Regions from separate parts of the Ureibacillus sp. FSL K6-2830 genome, predicted to be linked through region 2. Evidence: a T-box and tRNA genes for the amino acid it is inferred to sense, from the RefSeq annotation. Region 2 holds a T-box; the other holds one or more tRNA genes.

Region 1 (14,677 bases), 1.5 Mb from region 2:
CCCCAGTAAACGGCGGCCGTAACTATAACGGTCCTAAGGTAGCGAAATTCCTTGTCGGGTAAGTTCCGACCCGCACGAAAGGCGTAACGATCTGGGCACTGTCTCAACGAGAGACTCGGTGAAATTATAGTACCTGTGAAGATGCAGGTTACCCGCGACAGGACGGAAAGACCCCGTGGAGCTTTACTGTAACCTGATATTGAATTTCGGTGCAACTTGTACAGGATAGGTAGGAGCCGTAGAAGGGGGAGCGCCAGCTTCCCTGGAGGCGCCCTTGGGATACTACCCTGGTTGTACTGAAATTCTAACCCGCAAGCCTGATCGGCTTGGGAGACAGTGTCAGGTGGACAGTTTGACTGGGGCGGTCGCCTCCTAAAAGGTAACGGAGGCGCCCAAAGGTTCCCTCAGAATGGTTGGAAATCATTCGCAGAGTGTAAAGGCATAAGGGAGCTTGACTGCGAGACCTACAAGTCGAGCAGGGTCGAAAGACGGGCTTAGTGATCCGGTGGTTCCGCATGGAAGGGCCATCGCTCAACGGATAAAAGCTACCCCGGGGATAACAGGCTTATCTCCCCCAAGAGTCCACATCGACGGGGAGGTTTGGCACCTCGATGTCGGCTCATCGCATCCTGGGGCTGTAGTCGGTCCCAAGGGTTGGGCTGTTCGCCCATTAAAGCGGTACGCGAGCTGGGTTCAGAACGTCGTGAGACAGTTCGGTCCCTATCCGTCGTGGGCGTAGGAAATTTGAGAGGAGCTGTCCTTAGTACGAGAGGACCGGGATGGACACACCGCTGGTGTACCAGTTGTCTTGCCAAAGGCACCGCTGGGTAGCTATGTGTGGACGGGATAAGTGCTGAAAGCATCTAAGCATGAAGCCCCCCTCAAGATGAGATTTCCCATTGCATAAGCAAGTAAGATCCCTCAAAGACGATGAGGTAGATAGGTCCGAGGTGGAAGCACGGTGACGTGTGGAGCTGACGGATACTAATCGATCGAGGACTTAACCAATCATTTCAATGTCGTTATCCAGTTTTGAGAGAACAACCTCTCGTAATTAAAAAATATAAAAAATACTTGAAAAAAGTATAGAATATGATATAATAATACTTGTCTTTCGGTAAGGAATCAAGCCTAGTGGCGATAGCAAAGAGGTCACACCCGTTCCCATACCGAACACGGAAGTTAAGCTCTTTAGCGCCGATGGTAGTAGGGGGCTTCCCCTTGTGAGAGTAGGACGTTGCTAGGCTTATATAAAATCATTCCGAAGTAGCTCAGTGGTAGAGCAACCGGCTGTTAACCGGTTGGTCGTAGGTTCGAATCCTACCTTCGGAGCCATTCTTCTTGGAGAGTTGTCCGAGAGGCTGAAGGAGCACGATTGGAAATCGTGTAGACGGGGATAACCTGTCTCAAGGGTTCAAATCCCTTACTCTCCGCCATAATTAAGAGATTGGCCCCTTGGTCAAGTGGTTAAGACACCGCCCTTTCACGGCGGTAACACGGGTTCGAATCCCGTAGGGGTCACCAATTAGGAGGATTAGCTCAGCTGGGAGAGCACCTGCCTTACAAGCAGGGGGTCGGCGGTTCGATCCCGTCATCCTCCACCATAAAAAATAATTAACATTATCGCGGGGTAGAGCAGTCTGGTAGCTCGTCGGGCTCATAACCCGGAGGTCGCAGGTTCAAATCCTGTCCCCGCAACCAAAGTGGTCCCGTGGTGTAGCGGTTAACATGCCTGCCTGTCACGCAGGAGATCGCGGGTTCGAGTCCCGTCGGGACCGCCATAAAAAGTGGGTCGGTAGCTCAGTTGGTAGAGCATTTGACTGAAGATCAAAGTGTCGGCGGTTCGATTCCGTCCCGACCCACCATAAATATGCCGGTGTAGCTCAATTGGCAGAGCAACTGACTTGTAATCAGTAGGTTGAGGGTTCGATTCCTTTCGCCGGCACCATACTTTCCGGAGGGGTAGCGAAGTGGCTAAACGCGACGGACTGTAAATCCGTTCCCTTTGGGTTCGGCGGTTCGAATCCGCCCCCCTCCACCATTACAGGGGCATAGTTTAACGGTAGAATAGAGGTCTCCAAAACCTTTGGTGTGGGTTCGATTCCTACTGCCCCTGCCATTTTTAATTTTCATCAAGATATTTTGGCGACTGTGGCGAAGTGGTTAACGCATCGGATTGTGGATCCGACATACGTGGGTTCGATTCCCATCAGTCGCCCCATACATATTTTAATATGCCTGCTTTTGGCGGCTGTGGCGAAGTGGTTAACGCATCGGATTGTGGATCCGACATACGTGGGTTCGATTCCCATCAGCCGCCCCATAAAATAGAATATAAGTTGTTTATATAATATTATTGGGGTATAGCCAAGTGGTAAGGCAACGGATTTTGATTCCGTCATGCCCAGGTTCGAATCCTGGTACCCCAGCCATTCATGCGGAAGTAGTTCAGTGGTAGAACACCACCTTGCCAAGGTGGGGGTCGCGGGTTCGAACCCCGTCTTCCGCTCCAGTAATTTGGCGGCTTAGCCAAGCGGTAAGGCACGGGTCTGCAACACCCTTATCACCGGTTCGAATCCGGTAGCCGCCTCCAAAAAAATAAATATCGGTTTAACCGATTTATTTTTTTCTCTTTTTTATTATGCCGATGTGGCGGAATTGGCAGACGCGCACGACTCAAAATCGTGTTCCCAAAAGGAGTGTGGGTTCGACTCCCACCATCGGCATTAGGATTCAAGGAAACCTTATATCATCAAAGCCTTCAGTAATAATGGGTTCTTTGTCAAATGGTGTTGGTGAATAAATTTTAGTGACATTATTTGGTAATATGTAATCGGATGGCTTAGGGGAAATTCGAGGTTCCCCTAAGCTGTTTTTATTTTCGCTAAGTTTTGGGTAATGAATATTCGGTTTCTAAAGTGATAGAAGGATCGATAACCGAAAGAAATGCGTTTGATCACTTTGATTTTGTTATGAATTCCCTCTAAAATGCCGTTGTTATAATCGTACTTTAGCGTATTCTCGACGTAATTGATGTATTTGGGTTCTTTGTCAAATGGTGTTGGTGAATAAATTTTAGTGACATTATTTGGTAATATGTAATCGGATGGCTTAGGGGAAATTCGAGGTTCCCCTAAGCTGTTTTTATTTTCGCTAAGTTTTGGGTAATGAATATTCGGTTTCTAAAGTGATAGAAGGATCGATAACCGAAAGAAATGCGTTTAATCACTTTGATTTTGTTATTAATCCCCTCTAAAATGCCGTTGTTATAATCATATTTCAACGTATTCTCGACGTAATTGATGTATTTGTTGATTGTCTTGATGGCGGTTTTCATATAGCTGGAAACGCTGTTCTGTTTATTCGCCAAGGTTTTCTTCAAGAGCTCAAAGTCTTTGGTTTTGATGCAATGTCGAACGTATTGATATAACTCATAGGACGCTTTTAATTCAGAATCTAAATCAATGAGATAGTGGAGAATCTCCACCTCACACATATGCTTTTTAAAGCAACGATGATATGTATAGTTCTTATAATCAAGTTTTGTTTGATCTTTCAGAAGGAGCTTCCAGTATTTTTTCAATTTATTGTAATTCTTTTTATCCCGATTCATGACGTTGATGCGCGTTTTGTTTAAAGCTCTGCTAAATAGTTGGAGGATATGGAATTTGTCGAGTACGATTTCCGCTTTAGGGAAAACTTCTTGGATTAAGGAAATATAAGGGCTGTACATATCGATGACAATCGTTTTTACCGCATCTCTCGCCTTCTTGGAATACCGTAAGAAATACTCTTTGAGGACATGTAATCTCCGGTCCTCCACGATATCCACAATCTCCCCCGTTTCAGAGTCGCAGAAAATAAAGGACATCGCTCCAGCTGCGGATTTCACTGATTTAAACTCGTCAAAACACAAATGCTTTGGAAGGTAGTGAACATTTGGTTGATAGTAGCTATAAAAGCTGTCAATGACACGACTGACAGTGGCATGAGAAACATGATGTTTCATCGCAATATCTTTTCCTTGGGATAAACATGTTTACGAATTTATTGAGTTTGCCACGTTAGGTACGATTGCGGATCTAATGCCTCTTAAAGGAGAAAATCGTATTATTTGTAAACTTGGATTGCAGAAAATGAATTATACACCAACCCCTGTATTAAAAAAACTCTTTGAGATGTTACGAATTAAATATGTCGATAGTTCCACCATTAGCTTTCAAATTGGACCGATTTTTAACTCGTCGGGACGAATTGGTGATCCAAACCAAGCTGTCGATATCCTAGTCAACCCTTTATGTGCAAAAGCCGATCTTTATTCATTAATGACTTTAAATAAAAAGCGGCAACAAATGACAAAAGAACAATTCCGACGTATTGAGGAACAAATTATTCAAAACCAATGGTACAAACAAAATGTTATTGTTGTTTGCGATGATTTTCACAGCGGAATTATTGGTCTCATTGCCGCAAAAATAGCAAATAAATTCAAAAAGCCAGCGGTTGTGATTTCCTCGACAGGAGCCGGTTCTGCCAGAAGTGTAAATAGTACAGATTTCTCCATTATTAATGTGATTAAGAGAAATGCTCACATTTCCTAACCAAATACGGTGGTCATCGAGCCGCTGCTGGTTTTTCGATTCAACTCGATTTCGATCATATCCATGCTTTTAAAGAAGCGATTCAACTAGCAGCCTTAGACGAACCGCCACTAAATCCAAAATTAAAATATATTAGTACCATTCCCTTACATCAGTTCCCTATGCATATTTTTGATGACTTAAGCGCGTTAGAACCATTCGGAATGTCATTTCCAAAGCCGTTGTTTTACTGCTCACCGCTGGCAATCAAACAGTTTCAAACATTCGGTAAAAACAATGAACACTTAAAATTAACGACAAACAAAAAAGAAGCAATTGCTTTCTTTAAAGGGGGATACGTAACAAAACTCCAAGCATACCCATTGACCGAATTCTTATATACGCCTAACTGTCCAATAACAAAAGACTTTCTTATTCATGATCTTCGCTTAGCTAAATAACAAAGAAGCCTTGGCTTTTTTCAAGGCTCCTTTGCTTATTTTATTTCTTCTACCTTTAATGAACTTTGAACTACTGAAGTTATCTCTGCTGCACAAGACTGACAAATGTTTTTATTTTTAAATGAAACCAGCTTTTCATCCTGCTCACCACAAAAAACACAAAACGGTTGATGTTTACGGAGATATATTGTGGTACCATCGTAGCTAATTTCTAAAAGATCATCCACTCCAAGTTCTAACGTTCTAACCATTCAGCAGGAATAACGAATCTGCCAGCTTTATCAAATCCTCTAAGTACCCCTGTTGTTTTAGCCATTCATCATCCCCCCTGAGTATTAATTAGGCAATTTTATTTTGGTTATTAGTTCTGAAACTGACTTTATAAAACGTTCAATAACAGGTAATATGACTATTGTGATATCGTCAACTGAGTCATTTTCAAAATTAATATTTGAAAATCTTCTATACTGATGTAATCCCATTCTTCGATGGGCAGAATTTTTTATCCAGGAAAAACGGCCATCCTTTATTATCGATTCATTCTTTTGTTTTTCAATTACTACGGCATCTAACATCTTTGCTAACTGAGGAAGGTATGGAGCTATTATTTTTTGAAATTCTTTTCTTCTTCCTTCATCTCTAGGTTCTGGTTGATCAATGTCTAATACAAATCCCATTCTAATTCCATCTGGTACTTCAGATGAAAAATCAACGATAAACTGATCCTTTGTTGTATAGGGGATTAACAATCTATACCTCCCTTCCTTGCTTTTATCAAAAATCGCGTTAGGATAATGGACTTTTAAAGATTCTAATAAAGATTGTAAAATTAAAATGCGTTTTTCTCTTAATTCTGGTGAAATCAAACCCTTACTCACACCATTTCCCCCTTTAATCTTCTGATTTCTTTCTCTAATTTTTCAATTTTATGTTTTAAATCTTTCTCTTCCTGTTGGTATGCTTTTAATTCAGCTAATGTACCAAGATATTCAAAAAATAATTGAATTTCATGATCTTGAGGTTCAACAGAAAAAACTTTATGATAATAATGTTTTGCCTCAAGAATTGTCCAGTTCTGAAATTTAGGTGACATTGCTTTTAGAAGGCTTAAACCTGTTAGACTTTCATCATTTTTAATCTCTTCAGCACTTTTAGCAGGCTCTAAAAAATGCTCAATCATTTCTTTTTGAATGGCTTCTATATCAGCCAAAGTTAATTCCTGTTCACATTCAATTGGAGAGAGTTGCTTAATCCATTTATAAATCGTTACTTCTGAAACACCATATTCGCTAGAGAGTTGACTGACTGGAGTGCCTGAGCGATAAAGCTCAACTACTGTTTGTTTAAATTCTTGATTATACCGTTTTTGACTCATGATTCGGACACAACCTTTCGTTAGTTTAATATTAATGACTTAACCAAGTTGTGTCCATAAATCTATACTACATCTAGTAATGAAAATATCACTTCAATAGACAAACTAAATTATTTCATTGAAATATTAAAAAATTAACTGTGGGTTCAATCCCACAGTTTTTTTACTTTCTAAAATTCAAATTCCCATAATAATTATCAAAGAATGGAATAAAATTTTTTATCTTTACAGAATTACAAGAAATCAATAAGTTAAGCAAGCTTGTTATAAAAGACAAAAATGAAATGAGTTAATCAAAAAACAACATATCAAAATCTCCCGACAAATTCTTGATTAAAAAACTAACCACCATTAAACAAAACAGTATATAGAGTAACGTGAAAAGTAAATACGGTTCCTTTTTAAGATAGCTAAGGGCGTACTTTTCAACGTTTATTACGTACTCGTAATGACTTAGAATATTGTTTAGAGCAATCATTGAAAGAGATTCAAATTGGTAATATTGAAGATTTACGATAGTGACAAATTAATACAAAGAGGAGATCAATATGATTCAATATCAAGACAAACACCTCACCGTATTCGAAAGCCAACTTTATAAAACTACGTCCACTGTTATTCAAACTGAAGATTGTGTGATTGTCGTCGATCCATGTCTGCTTCCTTCTGAAGTGGATGAAATTCGTGAGCATGTAGTAAGCATGAAAGGAAACCGACCTGTTTATTTGATTATCACTCATTCCGATTGGGACCACATCGTGGGGGCTGGAGCATTTCCAGAAGCAATTGTTATTGCTAGCGAAGCCTTTCAGTTGAAAAATCCAAATGAGATTCTGGAACAAGTAAAGGCGTTTGATGATGAGTATTATATCGATCGAAAAACTCCGGTAGTTTATCCCAACGTGGATATTGTTGTGAAGAAAGACGGCGAGCAACTGAAAATCGGCAATACCACGCTCACTTTTTATGAAGCGAAGGGACATACGGATGATGGCATCTTTGCAATTGTTGAGCCTCTCGGGATTTGGATTGCAGGCGATTATTTATCCGATATAGAATTCCCATTTATTTATTCAAGTTCAACCGACTATATGAAAACATTAGAAAAAACGGAAGCGATTTTATCGGTTCACCGAATTAAATTCTTAATTACAGGGCATGGCCATGTTGCTCGCAGCACAGAAGAAATTCTAATAAGAAAACAGGATAGCCTTAAATATATTAATAACCTTAAACAAGTGATTCAGTCCAATGCAGAACATGAACATTTAGTTGATTCATATCGTTACAAAAGAAGTTTAAAGAAGTGCCATGAGGAAAATGTACGGTTCTTGTTGAATGAATAGGTGCTAGGTACAAAAAGTGCCTGGCACCTAATACAATTGATTTTCAATTTCTTTTGCGGCTTGTTGCATTTTTTGTATGAGTTCTGTTTCATTGTAATCCGTATATCGAATTACTGGAATGACTATGCTGATTGATGCAATGGATTCCTGTGCTGCATTTAAAATGGGAACAGATATGGACCATGCTCCGCGAACTCTTTCACCGTTGCTGATGCAATACCCTTGCTCACGAATTTGTTCCAATTGTTTCAGGAGCTGTTCCTTTGTTTTTACGGTATGTTCAGTAATCTTATCTAATTGAACATTATTTACATAATCCTTATAATTAGGCATAAATGCAAGCAGCGTTTTTGATGATGCTCCTGCGTAAAGTGGGGAAGTGTCACCTACTAGCATTTTTGTTGAAAGTGGATATGATGAATCAAAATTTAAAATGCATCTTCGTTCATAACCATCGATGATATTAAGTGAAAGACTTTCTTTTGTTTCTTCGTTTAAACGTTTTAAAATGGGTTCTGCTACAAGAATTAAGCTCGACTCTTGTTTCACTAAGTTTCCTAAATATAATAATGAGTGGCCGAGTTGATAACGCTTTGTTTGCTCATTTTTATGCAAAAATCCTTCAACAACGAAGGTAGAAACAATGCGTTGCAAACTGGAGATGGTTATTCCAGTTTTTTTGCTGAGTTCTGTTAAGGAAAGACTCGGTTCATCATTTGAGAATGCTTTTAATACTCGAATGGCTTTGTGCAGCGATGTAATTGTATAGTTTTTTTCATATGTTACTTTATCCAATTCTTACACCTACTTCATGCAGTTTTTTAGTTTAACACTTGTCCGGGAAACCTACTTCATTAAAGAGAAAATGCAAAATGAGTTCTTTTGCTATTCCACTATTATATAAGAATATTTAAGTTGTTTCATATTAACGAAAGTGTTTTATGACTGTTTAAAATTTATTGGTTGTTCCAAATACTTATCGGAATGTTCGCCAAGCAATGGAGGTGCAAGTTTATATTGGATATTTAAGCCCGAAAATTGCAATGGATTTTTAATGAATTTGACTTTGCCATATTGAGGATGTTCGAGTTCTCCAATTAAGTTGCGAGCTTTTACTTGAGGCTGCTCAAGAGCTTCAGCAATGGTATGCACTTTTCCACAAGGGATTTTATATTGATGTAATAAGAGAATCCATTCATCCCGTGTTTTAGTAAGCGTAATTTCAGATATCATTTGGCTAAGAATCGATTCATGTTTTTTGCGCAGGGAATTCGTTAAGAAACGTTCATCTTCCACCCATTCTTCGTGGCCAAGCATTTTACATAGTTTACGGAACTGGTCATTTGTACCTGCACAAATCATCAATGGACCATCTGCACAATTGAAAACTTGATATGGAGCGACATTATTATGAAGGTTGCCTAAACGTTTAGAAATGAAGCCGGCATTAATATAGGCACTTGCAACATTTGCAAGGCTGCTAATTTGCACATCAAGCAGGGAAAGATCGATAAATTGTCCTTCTCCAGTCATGTCACGCATGCGCAATGCTGATAATACGCCAATGACAACATATAGAGAAGTTAAAATATCGGCAATAGGCACCCCGACTTTTGTCGGCTCGCCATCCGGTTGCCCTGTAACGTCCATTAAACCGCTCATTGCTTGAATGACTGGATCGAATCCAGGCATATGTGCGAGAGGACCAGTTTGGCCGAATCCTGTTACTGCACAATGGATGAGGCGGGGATTGATTTTTTTTAGTTCTTCGTAATGAAGCCCCATCCGCTGCATATCGCCAGTTTTGAAGTTTTCTAATAAAACATCTGCATCTTTAATTAAGTTTTTTAATTGTTCTTTCCCTTCATCCGTTTTTAAATCAAGCGTGATGGAGAGTTTATTGCGGTTGGCACAAAGGTAGTAGGTGCTTTGTCCATTTATGAATGGACCCCAATCACGCATGCTGTCCATGCCTTTTGGATGCTCGATGCGGATGACTTCTGCACCTAAATCGCCTAAAATCATAGAGCCTGCTGGTGCAGCATAAACTCGGGATAAATCTATGACTTTTATATTTTGTAGAGGCTGTTGCATATTCAATTCTCCTCTCTAAATTTACTTTCCAGAGAATTTACGTACTGCATGTTTCCCTATACTTGATGAAGTTATATATCATTCGGCTTCTTTTTTCATTACTACATCTATATTGCACCCGAATAGTTGTCTTATTTATAAAAAGGTTTACGCTTATTGACTACTGCATCTACGCCTTCTTTAAAGTCATCAAGTTCTGTCACAATGGCCATTTGAGATGAAATGTAGTCAAGCGCTGAGCGTAAATCCATTTTTTGGCTTTGATAAACTGCCCGTTTAATAAAACGAATGGCTGTTTGCGGTCCATTTGCAAGCTTTTCTGCATACGAGCGGGTAAATTGTTCAAGTTCATTATCATCTACTACAAAGGTTACGAATCCCAATTCTTTTGCTTCCTCAGCTGTAAAAATCCTTGCGGTCCAAAACATATCCAATGCTTTGTCGATGCCAACAAGTTTCGGTAAATAATATGCACCACCATCTCCTGGCACAATGGCAACGTTTATATAGCTTTCCGATAACTTTGTTGAGACTGCAGCAATTCGAATGTCACACATTAATGCCATATCCAGTCCAGCTCCCATTGCAAAGCCGTGTATTTGTGCAATCACAGGTTTATCGATTTCTTCCAAAAGCAAAGGAATTCGTTGAATTTTCTTCCATAGTGAATTTTTACGTGCCAATCCGGTGGAAGAGATGTCCTCCTTGCTTTTGAAAAAACCTTCTCCAGCTTGCATGGCTTTCACATCGCCCCCAGCACAAAACGCTTTTCCGTTTCCTTTTACAATGACCACTCGTATCGAATCATCATCTCTTACTGTTTCCAGTGCTTTTATCCAATTGGCAATCATTTCTTCGCTAAAAGCGTTATAGCTTTCAGGACGATTTAATGTAATCGTAGCAATATGATTTTCTACTTCAAAAATTAAATCAGCCATAAAAAATCTCTCCTTTAAAATTCTTGTTCTATCTTTCTGCTAAGTTTCGTTATTAAAAAAATATCTGAGTCAAAAAATTTCAAAAGGTGAAAGGGGAAGGTGATACGGGATGTTTACTGATATCTTTCCAGTGAAACACTGGAGGAAAGTGCAGTAAAACGTCCCGAAAGCACGGCTTTTCTTAAATTTACTCAATTGAGAAATATTATTTTTTTACAACTGTTTGAGCTGTTTTTGTGAGATAAGCCCACAATTCAGCATCACGATTCAATAAATAGTCGGCAATATGTTCACTCCAAAAATCCGCATTTGTTCCTTCATCCCGCCAAGCCCATAAACGTCGAGTGTATTGGTGTAATGCATGTTCATGTGTCGTACCAATTGCAGCATGCAATTGATGGGAAACGGAAGCAACTGTTGAAATTGCGTCTTCAAAACGGATGCGCGCAAATGCAACTTCATGCAATAATTTTTGTGATTGAATAGCGGCACAAACGTTATTGAATGCAGCAATTGCAATGGCGGTTTCCCCAGCTAATTGTGCGATTTGGTATTGCACCAACTGGAAGCGGTGAATTGGGCGTCCAAATTGTTCCCGTTCTTTTGAATATTGGACAGATAACTCATTGATTTTTTCAATGGCCCCCGTCATTAAAGCGATTTTAAATGCAGTTTCGATTGTTTTGAAATAGAAAATTTGTTCATCCGATAAAACGGCTGAAGAGTGTGCTTGCGCATTATTCAATATGACTGTATCCCGTGGCTCGCTTGCCAAGTTAGTGCTTGGCTGTATCGTAGCATTAGCCAAATCGATTAGTGCAACATGCACCCCTTGATTGCTTTGTACAAGGGCTACTAGATATTTGGCATGTCTTGCCCAAGGAACGTTGTGCAATACACCATTAATTTGATTATTCTGAGAAATAAATCCATCTTGAAGGGAGTAAGTCGCAATTTTATCAACTACTGCCAGATTGCTGGTTTCAAGTATGAAGTTGGCAAATGCTGTTTCTGCAAAAGGAATGGGTGCAGCATATTTACCTGTTAAACGTACAAGATTTAGAAGGTCCTCTAAGTCTCCTCCAGCACCGCCATGTTCTTCTGAAAGGGCAACGGAGACCATACCGTTTTCTACAAATAATGTCCAAGTATCTTTTGACCAATCACCTTTTTCAAGCACATCCACTACGTCTTTTGTAACACGATCTTCCAACATGCGTTCCGCAACATCTAAAATCATCTCTTTCATTTCGCTCATTTCGCCACAACCCCTTTCGCCAACATACCGTATAGAATTTCTGTTGTACCACCGCGGATTGTAAAACCGGGTGAATGTAAAATGGACTGAGCCATATAGCGGTCAAATTTTCTCTCTGCATCCAGTTTTGGATAGGTTTCAACGAGCAGTCGTGCAACCTCAGGAACGCTTTGTTCAAACTTAGTACCGATTGCCTTTACTAAAGATGCAGGTATGGCAACGTTTTTTCCATCGCCGGATTCCAATAATTTTGCAACTCCAATGGATAAATTCCTCAGGCTCCATAAACGGGAAAGAAGTTTTGTTGCTTGTTTTAATCCTTCTTTATTGTCCTGAAGCTTTAATTCTTGAATCAATTCGTCTATTAGGAGATACGTACTTAAAATACGTTCCGGACCACTTCGCTCAAATGCAAGTTCTGCCAAGCCTTGCTCCCATCCATTTCCAATCTGGCCTACAACCATATTGTCTGGAACAAACACATTATCGAAAAATACTTCGTTGAAATGATGTTCACCTGTTAAAAATTTAATCGGAACTATTGATACTCCTTCTGCATGTAAATCGATAATCAGTTGGCTCAATCCTGCATGTTTGTTTTTTCCATCAAATGGACTTGTGCGTACAAGAGTCACCATGTAATGACATACGTGGGCGTTGCTTGTCCAAATTTTCTGACCGTTCACAATCCAACCACCCTCTACCTTTTCTGCCCGTGTACGAACCGAAGCCAAATCCGAACCACTGTTTGGTTCACTTAAACCAATGGCAAAGTAGCATTCCCCTCGGGCGATTTTTGGCAGGAAAAATTGCCTTTGTTCTTCTGTACCGTAACGAAGTAGCAATGGCCCCGTTTGACGATCCGCAAACCAATGGGCTGCAACAGGTGCTCCACTTGCTAAAAACTCTTCCGTTAAAATATAGCGATCAATAGTGCTCCTCTCCTGACCTCCATATTTTTTTGGCCACGTCATGCCAATCCAGCCCTGTTCACCGATGAGTTTTGAGAATGAAGGATCGACACCGCTCAACCAGGAATCGCATTTTGGGGTAAAGGTTCCTTTTTTAACATGCTCTTGCAGGAATTTGCGGACTTCTAAACGAAACGTTTCTTGTTCCTGCGTAAATTGTACTGTTGGCAATCGAAACATGACATCATCCTCCTTATTTTACCGTATTACGGTAATCGTTATCGTATTACAAATATAATCATAGTTTTTTAAGGTGTCAATAAAAAATATAAAAAATTCTAACAATTTTGTTATTTTTTCTCTTTCATGTAGATAAATAATTTTATAGGGAAAAATTAAATGGGGATTAAAAAATGGGGGGAACACAATGCAAATGCAAGTAAAATTGGAAAATAGATTAATGAAAACTCTGCGATTAGATCAAATTCAAAGTTTGGAAATCTTGCAAATGTCCAGTTTGGAGTTGGAACAATATTTAATTGAAAAAGCAAATGAGAACCCATTGCTTACTTTAGATAGTGAAAATAATAGTTTTCAGAAGCTCTTGGAAACCTCTTATATCAAAGAAAAAATGTCTCCATCCTTTTCGAGCGAAGAAAATCATTGGGATTTTATTGAGCGCAGCGCAAGAGTTCAAGAGAATTTTGAACAATTTTTTATTGAGCAAATTCCACTAGCGGTTCCTCTAAGTGATTTGGATGTAAAAATATTAAAATTTTTAATTTGTTCTTTAGATGACCGTTTATTTTTAGATGTTGAATTAGCTGAAGTAGCTGAAAAATTTCATACGACTTCAGCTCATGTTGAAGAGATCATCCAATTGCTTCAGACGCTTGAGCCTGTCGGAGTTGGAGCACGTAATTACATTGAGTATTTATTGATTCAAACGAACCGATTTCCCAATGTGCCCCCATTCATAAAAGAGATTATAAAAAATGATTTGCACTTAGTTGCGGAAAATAAACTTAAACAGGTAGCGAAAAAATACAGCGAATCTTTATCAGAAATTCAGCAAGCTGTTGCATTTATAAAAAATCTAAAACCAATTCCTGCTGGTTTTAAAGAAACAGCCATTCATTATATTGTTCCGGATATTGAAGTATACCGTGCAGGTGGAGAATGGGCTATTCAAGTGATTCAAAAGAATTTGCCTGCGGTTCAAATCAATGAAGAATATGTGGAATTGTTAAAACAACAAACAGAAAACAAGCAATTTTTAAAACGTTATTTGAAAGATGCAAAAGCAATTTTATTAGGAATCGAAAAGCGTAATAAAACAATCTATGAATTTGTTCGGTTGCTATTAGAGATTCAACCTGACTTCTTTGAACAAGGAATAGTAGGATTAAAACCTATGAGATTAAAAGATATAGCAGATCATCTAAAAGTCCATATTTCTACGATTAGTCGAATGGTTAAAGGAAAATATCTGCAGACTCCCCATGGCATTTATAGTTTTCAGTCATTATTTTCAAAAGGAATTATAAGTTCATCAGGAAAATCAGATTCAATTATATTTATTAAAAAACGGATAAAGGAATTAATAGAACAAGAGAATAAAAGAAAACCTTTAACCGATGAACAATTAGCAATCCAACTCAATAATGAGGGAATAAGTATTTCCAGACGAACAGTGGCAAAGTATCGAATAGAA
Region 2 (14,677 bases):
TTGAAGCTTTTTTATTTATTTTATTGTGTAGTTTACCGTATGAGTTATACAGTATTTCACTATTTCAATAACAGTGATTCTAATTCATTGAGTTTTTCTTCAAATACTTTGCAAGCTTGAGCGATTGGTTCTCTTGATTCCATATCTACACCAGCTTTACGCAATACTTCAATTGGGAAATCAGAACATCCCGCTTTTAAGAAGTTGTTAATATAACGATCCACTGCTGGACGTCCTTCTTCTAAAATTTGACGGCTTAAAGCAACAGCTGCACTTTGCCCTGTTGCATATTGATATACATAGTAATTGTAATAGAAGTGTGGTATTCTCGCCCATTCTAAGCCAATTTCTTCATCTACCGTCATTTCATCGCCGAAATATTGTTTATTTAAATCATAATAAATTTCTGTAAGATGTTCAGCAGTAAGCGCCTCACCATTTCGATCCATTTCATGAATCATATGTTCAAATTCAGCAAACATTGTTTGGCGATAAACCGTACTTCTGAAACTATCGAGCCAATGATTGAGCAAGTAAACTTTCACTTGTTTATCTTCCGTCGTTTTTAATAAATAATCGAATAAAAGCTCCTCGTTACATGTAGAAGCTACTTCCGCCACGAAAATGGAGTAATCCGCATAAGGATACGGTTGATTTTTCCGAGTATAGTAACTATGCATACTATGTCCAAATTCATGGGCTAACGTAAATAAATTATCAATATTATTTTGCCAGTTCATTAATACGTACGGATTCGTGCCGTATGTCCCTGAAGAATATGCTCCGCTTCGTTTTCCTTTATTCTCCATTACATCTACCCAGCGGCTATTTAATCCTTCTTGGACGATAGTTTGATATTCTTCCCCTAATGGAGCAAAGCTTTTCACCATAATATCTTTTGCTTTTTCATAAGGCATATCCATTTTCACTTTTTTCACAAGAGGTACGAATAAATCATACATGCGCAATTCATCCACATCGAGCACTTTTTTACGCAATGATACATAGCGGTGAAGTGCTGGTAAGTATTCGTGGATCGTTTCAATTAATTGATCATAGACCTTTTCAGGTATATGGTTACCTGCTAATGCGCGATGACGAGCAGAATCGTAGTTCCGGATTCTTGCATAAACATTATGTGATTTTACGTTGCCTGCTAATGTGGAAGCAAAAGTATTAATATACTTGCCGTACGTATCATACATCGCTTTAAAAGCATTTTTTCTTACTTCACGATCTTCACTTTCTAAAAATGTGATGTAGTTTCCATGAGTCAGTTGTACTTCTTCGCCATCTTCATTCTTAATAGTTGGAAACTCTAAATCTGCATTATTCAAAGCGCTGAAAGTAGTACCCGGAGAGCTTGTCACTTCTGAAAATTGTGCTAATATAGCTTCTTTATCGGCCGATAATACATGTGGACGCTGTAAATTTAATTCTTTAAACATTTGCTCATATAGACGCAACGGTTCGTATTCTTCTAAATATTGTTGTATTTGTTCTTCCGATAAAGTTAAAATTTCAGGAGTTAAGAAAGACCATGCCGCATTAATCTTTGCTCCTAGAGAACGTGCACGGCTTTCCATCCCTTGATATTTGCTTTTCGTCGTATCTTCATCGTGTTTCAAATGACTATATACGTATAATTTCCCGAAGCGCTCAGAAATTTTGTCGCTAAATTGCAATGTTTCATATAAACTTTTTGCGCTTTCTGTTGCTTTCCCTTTATACTTTTCTGCTTCTGAAATTAATTGCTCAATCTGTTTAAATTCTTCCTCCCATGCCTCGTCTGAAGGGAAAATTGTTGATAAATCCCAAGTCAATTCGACAGGCACTTCATCACGTGTTAATAATTTTTTTGCCATGTCAATGCCCCCGTAATGATAAATTTTTTCACAATCCTATTTTCTCAATATTTTCCTCTTGTTGCAAGAAATTGCCTATATAGCAATTCCTCTAATTGTTCTTTTTTCACTGTGCTCATCATATCTTCCACAGACAAATCTTTGAGAAGTTCTACATATCGATTAACAACTTGAATAGCCTCACTCGTACATACCCGCTTTGACCATCGTAAAAAGTCAATTATTACGTTTTGATTGATTGCATGTACCTTAATTCCCAATAAATAAATAAAATACATTAGTTCAGTTTGCCATTCTATTGCACATACATGAAATGCTTCATTTCCGCAAATAGGAATTCCTAAAAATATTGGAAATTGATAAAGGTCTATTCGCAGCTCATAAACACTTCTCAAAAAAAAATCATTTACACCTTTTCGGCTAAATAATACCCTTGATTTTAAAAATTGATTGATAAAATTACGGTATGCATTTAATACATTGGAAAATTCCTTTTCTGTAAAAGGCCTCGGTATATAAAATGGGAATTTTTGTTTTAATAGTGGGAGAGGACTAATTTTTGATAAATAACTAATTCCCTTTAAATGAATGAGGTTAGATATATACAAAAATTGCTTTGTATTTGGATTATATGTCATTAAATATTTTGCTTTCTTTTCGCTAGTAATAAATTGTTGGAGTTGATGAGGAAGGGTAATTTTTTGTAAGCCATTTCCTTTTATTTTTTGAATAGGAGTCAATGGAATCCAAATAGGTTGGATATTTTTTTGATTGTAACCGTTATTTCGCTCAAGAAATCGTTCATGCTTTATTGGACTACATTGGAATTCAATGGCATACTGATATCCATTTAAATTTATTAGCAGATCTGGCTTTTGCTTTAGTTCAGCTATATAAGGCTCTAGCAATACGGGGACTTGAAGATATCGAAAAAGTTGAAACAGCTGTTCTTTTCCTTGGAGATGTTGGATTGTTTCACCTTCAGAAAAATAAGACTCGCAATGATTTATTGAAATGTGAGCAAAGTGAGGCACTTTAACGGTTCCAATTTTCAATTGGAGTTTTTCACCGCATTGTGGGCAATAGAATTGTCTTTCTTCTCTAAGTCGTTTTAATGTTGTATGAGGAATTGTAGAATCAATCACAAATCTTTCTTGATTTTCTGTAATTGCTACAAGCACAAAACCCCCCCTTTTCACACCATTTTATGGCAGAATTTTAGGATTGACAAGAGCATACAACAAGATATATTTTTCAAGGGGGAGATTAACTGAAATTCAAAATATTAACATAAAAAAAGTGCCTACACTTAGGCACATTTAATTAAAGTAATGAACAATTGTTTCCAAGCAATCTTCTTCCATGATCGCTGTACCATACTCTTTTAAACGATATATTGTCATTTTTGAACTTGTTAAATATTCATTTAAAATCGAGCGTATATTTTGACGAGTTGCACTATCATTCACACCAGCAAAATCGATGGCAATATAGTAATAATTTTCATATTTATATAAAGAAGTGTGCAAGCCGTACTCCACTAATCGATTTGCTACTGGAATAATTTCGTCGATATCCTTGAATTTATATAATGATATGTTCGCAATTCCTTCATGATTTAACACATCATCATCATCGAAGGGATTGAACGGGTCTTTATGGTTAACTGTAGCTTCATGATGTTCATCAAAATTAGAGAACAGAGAGCTTGGATCTGAATCATTTACATTGGCACGTGTGACGATTACTTCTAAACCTTGTTCTGAAGCATTCACGTGTATCCAAATTGGGCCATCTAAATCGAAATATTCTTCTGTGTTGATTTCACCAATCATATCCCAAAATAACTCTTCGCCTTTTGCTCTGTTATACCATATTTCTTCACGGCTATAACCGCGATCCTCAATATCACGATATGTGATAAAGAGCTTTATTGTATTTTCATTTACGCGTTCGATGTCCATGAGATTTCAACTCCCTTCACAGTCATTGGTTGAAAAACCGAAAGCGTGTACTTAGTATGTTTGAATCGGAGTAAAATACACCCCAATTCTTTAGTGCCTTTCCCCTTTACATCCCTTGGTATACAGAACAAAATGCTTAATGAATATTTATGTTTCATTCTATGATTCTATTGTATGATGAACTAATAGAAAATGAAAAGGAAAAACACCCTTCAAATAAAATTATTTGAATTATTCAAAATTGTAGATGACAATATCAATTAAATCAAGTATTAAGTGAAAAAAGGATGAATTTTCTTTATGAAGGAATTCATTAAAAAAAAATGCAATAAAAAAGCGTAAACAAGTCAAACAAACGTTGACTGAATTTACACTTTTTCACCACATTATATGATTAATTGACCATTTTTTGGGCTTCCATTAATTGATAAGCACGTACTTTTCGAGGTAAAAATCGACGGATTTCATCTTCATTGTAACCAACTTGCAGACGCTTCTCATCTAAAATAATTGGTCTTCGGAGTAATCCTGGATGTTCTTGGATTAATTCATATAATTTTTGTAAAGGTAAACTCTCCACATCAACGTTTAACTTTTGGAATACTTTAGAGCGTGTAGAAATAATTTCGTCAGTTCCATCCTCTGTCATTCGTAAAATTTCTTTAATTTCACTAATTGTTAGCGGTTCTGAAAAAATATTTCGTTCTCTATATGGAATATCATGTTGCTCTAGCCAAGCTTTCGCTTTTCTACATGATGTACAACTAGGTGATGTAAATAATGTTACAATCATTGTTACACTTCCCTTCTATATATAAATCAAAGGCATCTATGCTTTATTATTAATTTAGAATTAATATTATTTTAAATTCTGTATTAATTATACAACATTCTTTTCCTTTTGAATATAGGATAATTGAAAAATTCACATATTCATATGATAAATTTAAAAAAACATTCGTGAATCTTAGCTTTTTTTCACAATTAACATAAAATTTCCTACTAAAGTTGTATTTTCTTCCCTCCTTTATCTTCCAATTTATTTTCTCAATTAGATAGATAACGGCAATCAAGAATTTCTATATTTAGTGATAAAATTTCCTTACATTTTCCTACTACAATACTACCCAAATCTTTTTCATCTCATTCCAAAATGAAAAATTTTTCACGTTTGATTTTTCCTTTGAATTACTTTATAATTCACTCATAATTTACCGAGTATATACATTGAACAACGATGACGAAGAGTAGTACATTTGATTTCTGCGTTTAGAGAGTCTGTGGTAGGTGCAAACAGATCGCAGAGCAAATGGAATGGACTTTCGAGTTGGCTTTACGAAAGTGAGTAGTAAAGCTCGTACGCTTCACGTTACGAAGAATCGAGAGCGGCCTTTTAAGGCAAACTGGGTGGTACCGCGGATATACATCATTCGTCCCAATACAATTTGTATTGGTCGTTTGATGTTTTTTTATGGATAAAAATAGGAGGTAGTGTTAATGAAGACTATTTTTTCAGGAGTACAACCAACTGGAGTTATTACATTGGGGAACTATATCGGAGCGTTTATGCAATTCCCTGCACTTCAAGATGAAGGAAATGCAATTTACTGTATAGTAGACCAACATGCCATTACCGTTCCACAAGATCCAAAAGAATTGCGACAAAACATTCGCACCCTTGCTGCTACATATCTTGCAACGGGCATTGATCCGAAAAAAGCAACGTTATTTATTCAATCGGAAGTACCTGCTCATACAAAAGCTGGCTGGATGTTACAATGTATTTCATCCATTGGTGAGCTCGAAAGAATGACTCAATTTAAAGATAAATCAGCAAAGGAAGGAAAAGAATTCGTTTCTGTTGGTCTATTAACTTATCCACCGTTAATGGCTGCTGATATCCTATTATATAATACGGATATCGTTCCTGTTGGAGAAGACCAAAAACAACATATTGAATTGACTCGTGATTTGGCAGAACGATTCAATAAACGATATGGTGAGGTATTTAAAATTCCAGAAATTCAATTACCAAAAGCAGGAGCTCGCATTAAGTCATTGCAAGACCCTACGAAAAAAATGAGCAAGTCCGACCCAAATACAAAAGCGACAATTCGCTTATTAGATACACCTAAAGAAATCATGAAAAAAATTAAATCAGCCGTTACAGATTCAGATGGTGTTGTCGCTTTCGACGAAGAAAAGAAACCAGGTATCTCCAACTTACTTACAATTGAAGCAGCAGTAACAAATAAATCCATTGATGAGGTTGTAAAAAAATATGAAGGCCTTGGATACGGTGCCTTTAAGGAAGGGGTTGCTACTTGCTTAATTGAACATTTAACGCCAATTCAAGAACGATTCAACGAACTTATCGATTCAGAAGAATTAGATAACATCTTAGATGAAGGTGCAGAAAAAGCCAACGCCATTGCAAACGAAACCGTTAAGAAAATGGAAATCGCGATGGGAATAGGTCGAATATTACGATAAATAATATTACTAATGATATGATCATGAAATACAATTCAGGAGAACCTAAAATATAAAAAAAGACTGCGCGCCAAGAATAACCAAGCGTCCGATAGTTTAAGTATAAAAGAAGATTGCTTACCGAAATAACGCAAATGCCATAGCTGAATAAAAACAGCATAAATCGAAATATCAAGCCACCATCCTTTACTACTCTTATTATTCATCAAATTAAGTAAAAATGCGTTTAGCTTTAAGCTAAACGCATTTTACTTATCGACAATTTTTTATTCTTCTATTTTTTTGAATACAAGGCTTGCATTATGTCCACCAAATCCTAAGGAATTGCTCATAGCATATTGAATATCTGCTTTACGAGCTTCATTTGGTACATAATCAAGGTCACACTCAGGATCTGGATTATGCAAGTTAATTGTAGGTGGTAAAATTCCTTCTTTTAATGCTAATGCTGTAAAGATTGCTTCAATACCACCCGCTGCACCAAGCAAGTGACCTGTCATGGATTTTGTTGAACTCATAGCTAATTTATATGCATGGTCTCCAAAGACCGTTTTGACAGCCATTGTTTCATATAAGTCATTGTATGGTGTACTTGTTCCATGAGCATTGATATATCCTATTTCTGAAGGATCAATACCCGCATCTTCAATAGCTTGCTGGATAGCACGGGCAGCACCTTCACCATTTGGCGCTGGAGCTGTAATATGATAAGCATCACCTGTTGCGCCGTATCCAACGATTTCCGCATAAATTTTTGCACCGCGAGCTTTTGCATGTTCATACTCTTCTAATACAAGAATACCTGCACCTTCACCTATAACAAATCCATCGCGTTCTTTATCGAATGGACGAGATGCCGTAGCTGGGTCTGTGTTTAGCGAAAGCGCAGTACTTGAACAGAATCCAGCAACAGCCATTTTTACGATTGGAGCTTCCGTTCCACCCGTAATCATGACATCTGCATCGCCACGCTGAATCACTTTAAAAGCATCACCAATAGAGTTTGTTCCAGAAGCACATGCTGTTACTGTACAAGCATTTGGACCTTTTGCTCCTAAATAAATCGAAACTTGCCCACTTGCCATATCTGGAATCATCATTGGAACGAAAAATGGACTTACTCGGCGTGCACCACGTTTTTGGAACACTTCAAATTGTTGTTCATACGTTTCCATCCCACCGATTCCAGAACCAATCCAAACACCAACGCGGTTAGCATTTTCTTCATTAATTACTAAATCTGCATCTTTCACTGCCATCAATGCAGAAGCAAGCGCGTAATGAGTGAAACGGTCCATCTTTCTTGCTTCTTTTCGATCAATATATTGTTCAATATCAAAATTTTTTACTTCAGCAGCAACTTTAGCTGGGAATAATTCTGCATCGACTCTTGTTAACGGCCCAATGCCGGATTTCCCTTCTTTAATTGCTGACCAGGTTTCATCTACTGTATTACCTAGTGGTGTAACAGCACCTATACCGGTAATGACAACTCTCCTTTTCATGTATCTCTAGTACCCCCTTAGGATTAACTATACTTATAAATTACTATAACTGGAATATGAAAATCTATTATTTTCCCCATTTTATTACGGCGCCGCCCCAAGTGAGTCCTCCACCGAATCCTACTAATACTACGATATCATCATCTTTAATTTTTCCTTCATCCAGCTCCTCTTTTAAAGCGATACCGATTGAGGAAGAAGAGGTATTGCCATATTTATGAATGCGTTTTGATAATTTATCTTCTTCCAATTCCAATCTTTCTCTCGCTGATTCCATAATGCGGATATTCGCTTGGTGCGGAACTAGGAAATCAACATCTTCTTTTGACAATCCTGCCTTTTCAAGAACGGACAATGCTGTTGCACCCATTTGACGCACTGCAAATTTGAAAACTTCGCGGCCGTTCATATAAATGAAATTATCATCGTTCATATTCAAGTATTTTCCGCCAGTGCCATCAGCGCCTAATTCAAAGGCCAAAATCCCTCTTCCTTCAGATACTTTACCAACGATAGCAGCACTTGCACCGTCGCCAAAAAGGACAGCTGTATTGCGGTCTTTCCAATCCGTGATTTTTGATAATTTTTCAACACCAACAACTAATACATAGTCATAGCTGTTGCTTTCTACATACAATTTCGCTGTTGCAAGGGCATAAATAAACCCAGAGCAGGCAGCTGAAATGTCCATTGCAGCCGCATTGCTAGCTCCTAATCGTTCTTGAAGTTGACATGCAACGCTTGGAAAAGCTCGGTCCGGCGTAACCGTTGCTACTAAAATCAATCCAATCTGTTCTGGTGAAATTCCAGAGTTTTCAAGAGCTTCTTTTGCCGCTTCAAATGCCATATCTGAGGAATCTTCATCTTCACGAGCAATTCTTCTTTCTTGAATTCCTGTACGCGTACGAATCCATTCATCATTTGTATCTAAAACTTTCTCTAAATCAAAATTTGTGACAATCTTTTCAGGAACATATTTTCCTAATCCTAGAATTCCTGCATTCATGGTATTTAACCCCCAATTTAATACTTACGATTAGTAGTTGGTCTTAATTATAGACCATAATAATGAAATTCACAACAGAAAAATTTGTTTCTACGAAAAGTTTATTGTTCATTTTTGTCGTACTATGTTATGATTATTAAGATGAGCAAAGTATATATTAGTAATTAAAGTTCGATAGAGGTGAAACGAAATGCAATATATTATGTCATTCATTTGGGGAATTTTATTAATTTCTATGTTAAGCTACGTAGTTGGTTCTATTTTAGGAATTACAGTTTTTGACTTTGTTACAACTTTAGTAGTTGCTGTTATTTTCACAGTTCTCGTTTGGGTTGTAGCTGCGATCATTCCTAGCGAATCTCCAAAAGAACTTAAAGCAGACCAACAATAATCTATCAATAGCATTGACAAGGCGCACAAAATAAACGAATGGGACTCCTATCTTCCCCATTCGTTTTTTATTTTGTTTAACAATTAATTTATGCATTCATTATTAAATTTCACTAGCATTGCACTAATTAAATCTGATGATTCAAAATACTAAGAATGTTCAATTTTTTATTGCTTTCGAAACAAAAAAATCCTTTACAATGGAAGTACAGGTGGTTCCTGTCCAAATCCAATCGTAAAGGATAAACGTTATGGACAAGAATACACTAATTTCATCATTTGGTAAATGGGTTTCACCCATAAATATTCAAAAACTTAGCGAACAAGTCAAAGAATTGAAACAGGACTATTACACAAAAAAGCTGACAACAGAAGCCTATATTAAACTTTTATTGGTAGCCCAGCTGCTCGAATTTAAGAGCTTAGAGGAAATGAGTGATGCACTTGTAGACGAAGATCTTCAAAAAGCACTCGGATTTGAATCGATAAGTGCCTCTCAGCTATCCCGAAAAAACAATCAGATCAACCCACTAATTCTTGCAAATTTGTTCTTGGATCTTGTTTGGAAAATTCAACGGTACCATTATAAAACCGGAAAGAATATGCCACTGAAAATCATTGATTCAAGTACACTCCCGTTGAATTTGACCAATTATAAATGGGCAAAATTCCGTAAAACAAAAGCTGGTGTAAAGCTACACTTACGGCTCGTTTTCATGGATAAAGACACCGTCTATCCTGAAAAAGCAGTGATTACGACAGCAAAAGAACATGACCGAAATCAACTCGAAGTCCTAGTGGATGATAAAGAAGCCATGTATGTGTTTGACCGCGGTTATGTGGACTATGAACGTTTTGATCGGATGACAGATGATGGCTATTTCTTCGTTTCAAGACTGAAGAAAAACGCAGTCATTCGTGAAGTCTATACATTTTCACTTCCTGATGATTGTCACGTTCTATCCGATAAAATGGTCTACATTGGTACCACACAAAATCGTACTGAAAATGTCTTTCGTCTACTAGAAGTTATGGACACAAAAGGGAACTTACTTCGTTTCATCACCAACCGATTTGATTTAAAACCAGAAGAGATAAGTGATATTTACCGATCTCGCTGGGCTATTGAACTCTTTTTCAAATGGCTCAAGCAACACGTAGAAATTAAGCACTTTTATGGAATGAGTGAAACAGCTATTCAAAATCAAATTTTCTTAGCCCTTATCACGTATTGCTTACATGTTCTCATTCAATTGGAGATGAAAAGTAAGAAATCTCTACTTCGAATTACTCGTTGGTTAAAGAGAGCTCTGTGGAAACCAGCTTATGTTTGGTTGCGAAAATTTGATGGGCGAGCCAGTCCATAATCTCCCTTTTGTCGTTGTCGCTCTGGTTTAACTGTATATATTTACCAAATGGGCAGTGCCACCTTTCTTTAGGTTTTGTCTTTTTGGCACAAATTCACAAAAATTAATTAACAGAAAATTCTAACTATATTTATGCAATGCTAATGATTAAATTTATCTCAAATTTTTGATATAGGCATTCGCTTGTACATAATAACCAAGGAAAAAATGGATTATAGTCATACAGTTGAATATTAATAATATTCAGAAATATTAGTCACAATCGAACTTATAATAGTCAATCCAAGGAGGATATTAGTCATTCCTTTGAACATATTAGCCAAACAAAATGGGGTCTAAGAAGTTCGTAGCAACATATAAAATAACCCATTTTATTTTCGCCTTTTCTTAAAAAACGGCTGAGCAAAAAAGAGCTCAAGCCGTTTCCCCACGTACTTTATTCACCTTTTGCTACTACTAATTGACCTTCTGTTAAGGAAACCCTCATCGTCTCGCCTGGAAGAATTTCTCCCTTTAACAACTCTCTTGCCACAGCCGTTTCAACATGTCGTTGCACAAATCGTTTTAATGGTCTTGCACCAAATTGCGGATCAATACCGTTTTCTACGACCCAATTTACCACTTCATCATCCACGATTAGCGTAATTTCATTTTCAGCTACTCGTTGTTGCAATTGTTTAATGTATTTCCAAGCGATTGTAGTAAAGTGTTCATCCGTCAATGCATGGAATAAAATAATATCATCTATCCGGTTTAACAATTCTGGCTTGAAATGTTTTCGAAGTTCTCTCATTACAACGTTTTCAACATTTTCGTCAAAATGAGAGCCTGCTTCCAATAAGTACTGAGAACCGATATTGGATGTCATAATGATAACCGTATTCGTAAAGTTAACAAGACGCCCTTGGCTATCCGTAATCCGACCATCATCTAAAATTTGAAGCAAAATATTTGCCACATCTGGATGGGCTTTTTCAATTTCATCTAATAAAATAACAGAATAAGGATTGCGACGTACCGCTTCAGTCAATTGTCCGCCCTCTTCATAGCCAACATACCCTGGAGGTGCACCAACTAATCGGGATACACTATGTTTTTCCATATATTCACTCATATCGATACGAATAAAATGATTTTCCGAATCAAACAATTGAGCTGCTAATGCTTTTGCAAGCTCCGTTTTCCCTACTCCAGTTGGACCAAGGAAAATGAAGGAACCGATTGGACGGTAAGGATCTTTAATGCCAGCACGTGCACGCCATACAGCTTCTGTCACGAGTTTCACCGCTTCATCTTGCCCAACGACTCTTTCATGGAGAGTATCTTTTAAACGCAATAATTTTTCCCGTTCACCTTCGACTAATTTTGTAACTGGAATTCCCGTCCATCGAGAAACAATTGTTGCAATTTCTTCTGCCGTAACTTCTTCTCTTAAAATCCGATTTTCTGAAGCATTTGCCAACGCTTCTTCCAATTGTTTGATTTCTTTTTCCACAGCCGGGATTTTTCCGTGGCGAAGTTCCGCCGCTTTATTCAAATCGTACTTGCTTTCCGCAGCTTCCAACTGGCGGCGGTATTCATCCAATATTTCCCGTTTCTTTTGAAGCTGTTCCAATCCTTCTTTTTCAAACTGCCATTTCTTTTGGAGTTCCGCCTGTTCTTCTTTTAATTCTTTTAATTCTTCCCTCAGAGCTTCCAACCGTTTTTTACTCGCCTCGTCCTTTTCTTTCATTAACGCTTGTTCTTCTATTTCCAGTTGCATCACGCGGCGAGTCACATCATCCAATTCTTGGGGCATGGAATCGATTTCCGTACGAATCATCGCACAAGCTTCATCAATTAAATCAATGGCTTTGTCCGGTAAAAAGCGATCTGTAATATAGCGATTGGAAAGCTGAGAAGCAGCGATAATCGCCCGGTCATGAATTCTTACTCCGTGATGCAATTCAAAACGTTCTTTTAAGCCCCTCAATATCGAAATCGTATCTTCAACAGATGGTTCTCTCACCATCACTTGTTGGAATCTTCGTTCTAAAGCTGGATCTTTTTCAATATATTTACGATATTCATCTAACGTAGTCGCCCCGATACAATGAAGCTCACCACGAGCAAGCATTGGCTTTAAAATATTCCCAGCATCCATTGAACCTTCTGCTCTACCTGCACCAACAATCGTATGAATCTCATCAATAAATAAAATAATGCGCCCATCTGATTCTCGAATTTCTTTTAATACGCTTTTTAAACGTTCCTCGAATTGACCACGGAAACTAGCTCCAGCAATCAATGAACTCATATCCAATTCCCAAAGAATGCAATCTTTCAATCCTTCTGGCACATCTTTACGAACAATTCGTTGAGCCAGCCCTTCAACGATTGCGGTTTTCCCAACGCCAGGTTCTCCAATTAACACTGGATTGTTTTTCGTTTTTCTGGATAAAATACGAATCACATTTCGAATTTCCTCGTCGCGACCAATAACAGGATCAATTTTCCCTTTTTTTACTTCTTCATTTAAATTGCGACCAAATTTTTCTAATGCATTACGATTATCTTCCTGTTGTAATTGCATACAACCCACCTCTTCAAAACAGTTTGACCTTCTTTGACTAACTTGATTATAAGATTACGATTATGGAAATGCAAAAAATATCTCCAAAATTATTCAAAAAAATAACAGATTAATGTGGTATTATATATATAGGTTTAATGTGTGTCGTTGAATGGAACCGACAAATTAACATCATTATTAAGGATGTGATGAATAGCATGGTCTTAGTCGATATGGTTCCTATGAATTTTTATTCGCTATTTGCAGAACATGGTCTGTTATTGAAAATAGATAAAGGAAATCAAATCTTCCAGGAAGGTGAAAATGCAGAAGAACTTTATCTTATTCAAAAAGGAGCTGTACAATTAAGCAAAGAAACAGAAAGCGGTAAAGAATTAACGCTAAGAATTTGTGGTCCTAACTCCATGATCGGTGAATGTTCTGTTTTTGGTCCTCCTATCAATCATACAATGACTGCTAAAGCAATGATGAATACTGAACTTTTGTCCATGAAAAAAGATTCATTAGAAATGCTTTTAACTGAGCAACCGACATTAATGATTGAATATATTAAATGGCTACAAAATGAACATCTGAAAACCCAAAGTATTTTACGGGATTTAGTGATGCACGGTAAAAAAGGGGCTCTTTACTCAACCCTCATTCGACTTGCCAATACTTACGGCAAATTGAATGAAAACAACGATCTTTACATTGATTTCAATTTAACGAATTCGGATCTTGCCAATCTTTGCTCCACAAGTCGAGAAATGGTGAATCGTATGCTGAATGATCTAAAAAAACAAGGAGTTATTTCATTTGATAAAAGCATCATTACCATTCACAATTTAGAGTATTTGAAGAAAGAAATATGTTGCGAAAACTGTCCGCTATCCGTTTGCCGCATTGATTGAACATGGAGGCTGGGACAAAAGATAAAAAAACACCATTTTCTCACGGGAGAAAATGGTGTTTTTTTGATAATTGAAGAATTGATTTCCGTTCCGGGGACGCTTTCCGAGGGCCCGGCTCGAGCCCAATGTCAGAAACTTATACAACCAATAATTTACAGTTAGTAGGCAACCATCTGGCTGTCTACTTTTAAAAATACTATTCAACCTACAAAGTGTTGATAATTTTCTAAAATCGGCTAAAAAAGGCAATAGGATGCCCGGGGCTTAAATTTTTATTTTTTTAAGCCCCTAATTTATTTACATTTAATAAACAAATAGGTTATATTTATCCTATGTATTGTTTATAGACACCTTTTTTGGTTTAGGGGATACTTTGTTGAGGACAGACCATTCCTTCGTGGGTAGCTTCTCCCAGATCGAATAGGTGTCTTATTTCTTATAATCACTTTCATGATTTTTGTAAACATTCTCTCTCTTTTGATTGGACAATCTTCTAATAATAAGTGAACCATCCTATCTTTTAATTTTCCTATTAAGATATTTGTGTTTACTTGATAATCATGTTTTCGTCTTTTTTTCTTACTCTCCTCATTAATTGTTTCATTGGCATCATTTCTCAATA

The links. The T-box of region 2 lies ahead of trpS (tryptophan--tRNA ligase). A T-box ahead of a tRNA ligase gene usually reads a tRNA of that ligase, here a tRNA-Trp.
Region 1: it has a tRNA-Trp gene. The T-box ahead of trpS (tryptophan--tRNA ligase) is inferred to sense a tRNA for this amino acid. The anticodon was not compared.

The regions. Positions count from the first base shown of each region.
Region 1 is NZ_JBBOQR010000001.1:2,288,898-2,303,574, forward strand. It holds rRNA gene NSU17_RS11225 (23S ribosomal RNA) at 1-1,008, shown strand, start outside; rRNA gene rrf (5S ribosomal RNA) at 1,131-1,246, shown strand; tRNA gene NSU17_RS11235 (tRNA-Asn) at 1,261-1,335, shown strand; tRNA gene NSU17_RS11240 (tRNA-Ser) at 1,344-1,436, shown strand; tRNA gene NSU17_RS11245 (tRNA-Glu) at 1,450-1,524, shown strand; tRNA gene NSU17_RS11250 (tRNA-Val) at 1,529-1,604, shown strand; tRNA gene NSU17_RS11255 (tRNA-Met) at 1,625-1,701, shown strand; tRNA gene NSU17_RS11260 (tRNA-Asp) at 1,706-1,781, shown strand; tRNA gene NSU17_RS11265 (tRNA-Phe) at 1,790-1,865, shown strand; tRNA gene NSU17_RS11270 (tRNA-Thr) at 1,873-1,948, shown strand; tRNA gene NSU17_RS11275 (tRNA-Tyr) at 1,957-2,041, shown strand; tRNA gene NSU17_RS11280 (tRNA-Trp) at 2,046-2,119, shown strand; tRNA gene NSU17_RS11285 (tRNA-His) at 2,146-2,221, shown strand; tRNA gene NSU17_RS11290 (tRNA-His) at 2,248-2,323, shown strand; tRNA gene NSU17_RS11295 (tRNA-Gln) at 2,358-2,432, shown strand; tRNA gene NSU17_RS11300 (tRNA-Gly) at 2,438-2,512, shown strand; tRNA gene NSU17_RS11305 (tRNA-Cys) at 2,520-2,593, shown strand; tRNA gene NSU17_RS11310 (tRNA-Leu) at 2,644-2,726, shown strand; partial or broken gene NSU17_RS11315 (transposase) at 2,865-3,029, opposite strand; gene NSU17_RS11320 (ISL3 family transposase) at 3,134-4,009, opposite strand; gene NSU17_RS11325 (DHHA1 domain-containing protein) at 4,137-4,601, shown strand; gene NSU17_RS11330 (hypothetical protein) at 4,763-5,041, shown strand; gene NSU17_RS11335 (hypothetical protein) at 5,377-5,919, opposite strand; partial or broken gene NSU17_RS11340 (transposase) at 6,216-6,416, opposite strand; gene NSU17_RS11345 (MBL fold metallo-hydrolase) at 6,965-7,762, shown strand; gene NSU17_RS11350 (IclR family transcriptional regulator) at 7,790-8,557, opposite strand; gene NSU17_RS11355 (CaiB/BaiF CoA transferase family protein) at 8,702-9,856, opposite strand; gene NSU17_RS11360 (enoyl-CoA hydratase/isomerase family protein) at 9,988-10,794, opposite strand; gene NSU17_RS11365 (acyl-CoA dehydrogenase family protein) at 11,000-12,052, opposite strand; gene NSU17_RS11370 (acyl-CoA dehydrogenase family protein) at 12,049-13,203, opposite strand; gene rpoN (RNA polymerase factor sigma-54) at 13,391-14,677, shown strand, end outside.
Region 2 is NZ_JBBOQR010000001.1:805,123-819,799, forward strand. It holds gene pepF (oligoendopeptidase F) at 60-1,865, opposite strand; gene NSU17_RS04060 (competence protein CoiA) at 1,910-3,046, opposite strand; gene mecA (adaptor protein MecA) at 3,185-3,829, opposite strand; gene spxA (transcriptional regulator SpxA) at 4,224-4,619, opposite strand; T-box leader at 5,058-5,270, shown strand; gene trpS (tryptophan--tRNA ligase) at 5,327-6,322, shown strand; gene fabF (beta-ketoacyl-ACP synthase II) at 6,589-7,827, opposite strand; gene NSU17_RS04085 (beta-ketoacyl-ACP synthase III) at 7,895-8,833, opposite strand; gene NSU17_RS04090 (DUF2929 family protein) at 9,024-9,224, shown strand; gene NSU17_RS04095 (IS4 family transposase) at 9,475-10,590, shown strand; gene NSU17_RS04100 (ATP-dependent Clp protease ATP-binding subunit) at 11,027-13,162, opposite strand; gene NSU17_RS04105 (Crp/Fnr family transcriptional regulator) at 13,348-14,055, shown strand; gene NSU17_RS04110 (IS4 family transposase) at 14,397-14,677, opposite strand, start outside.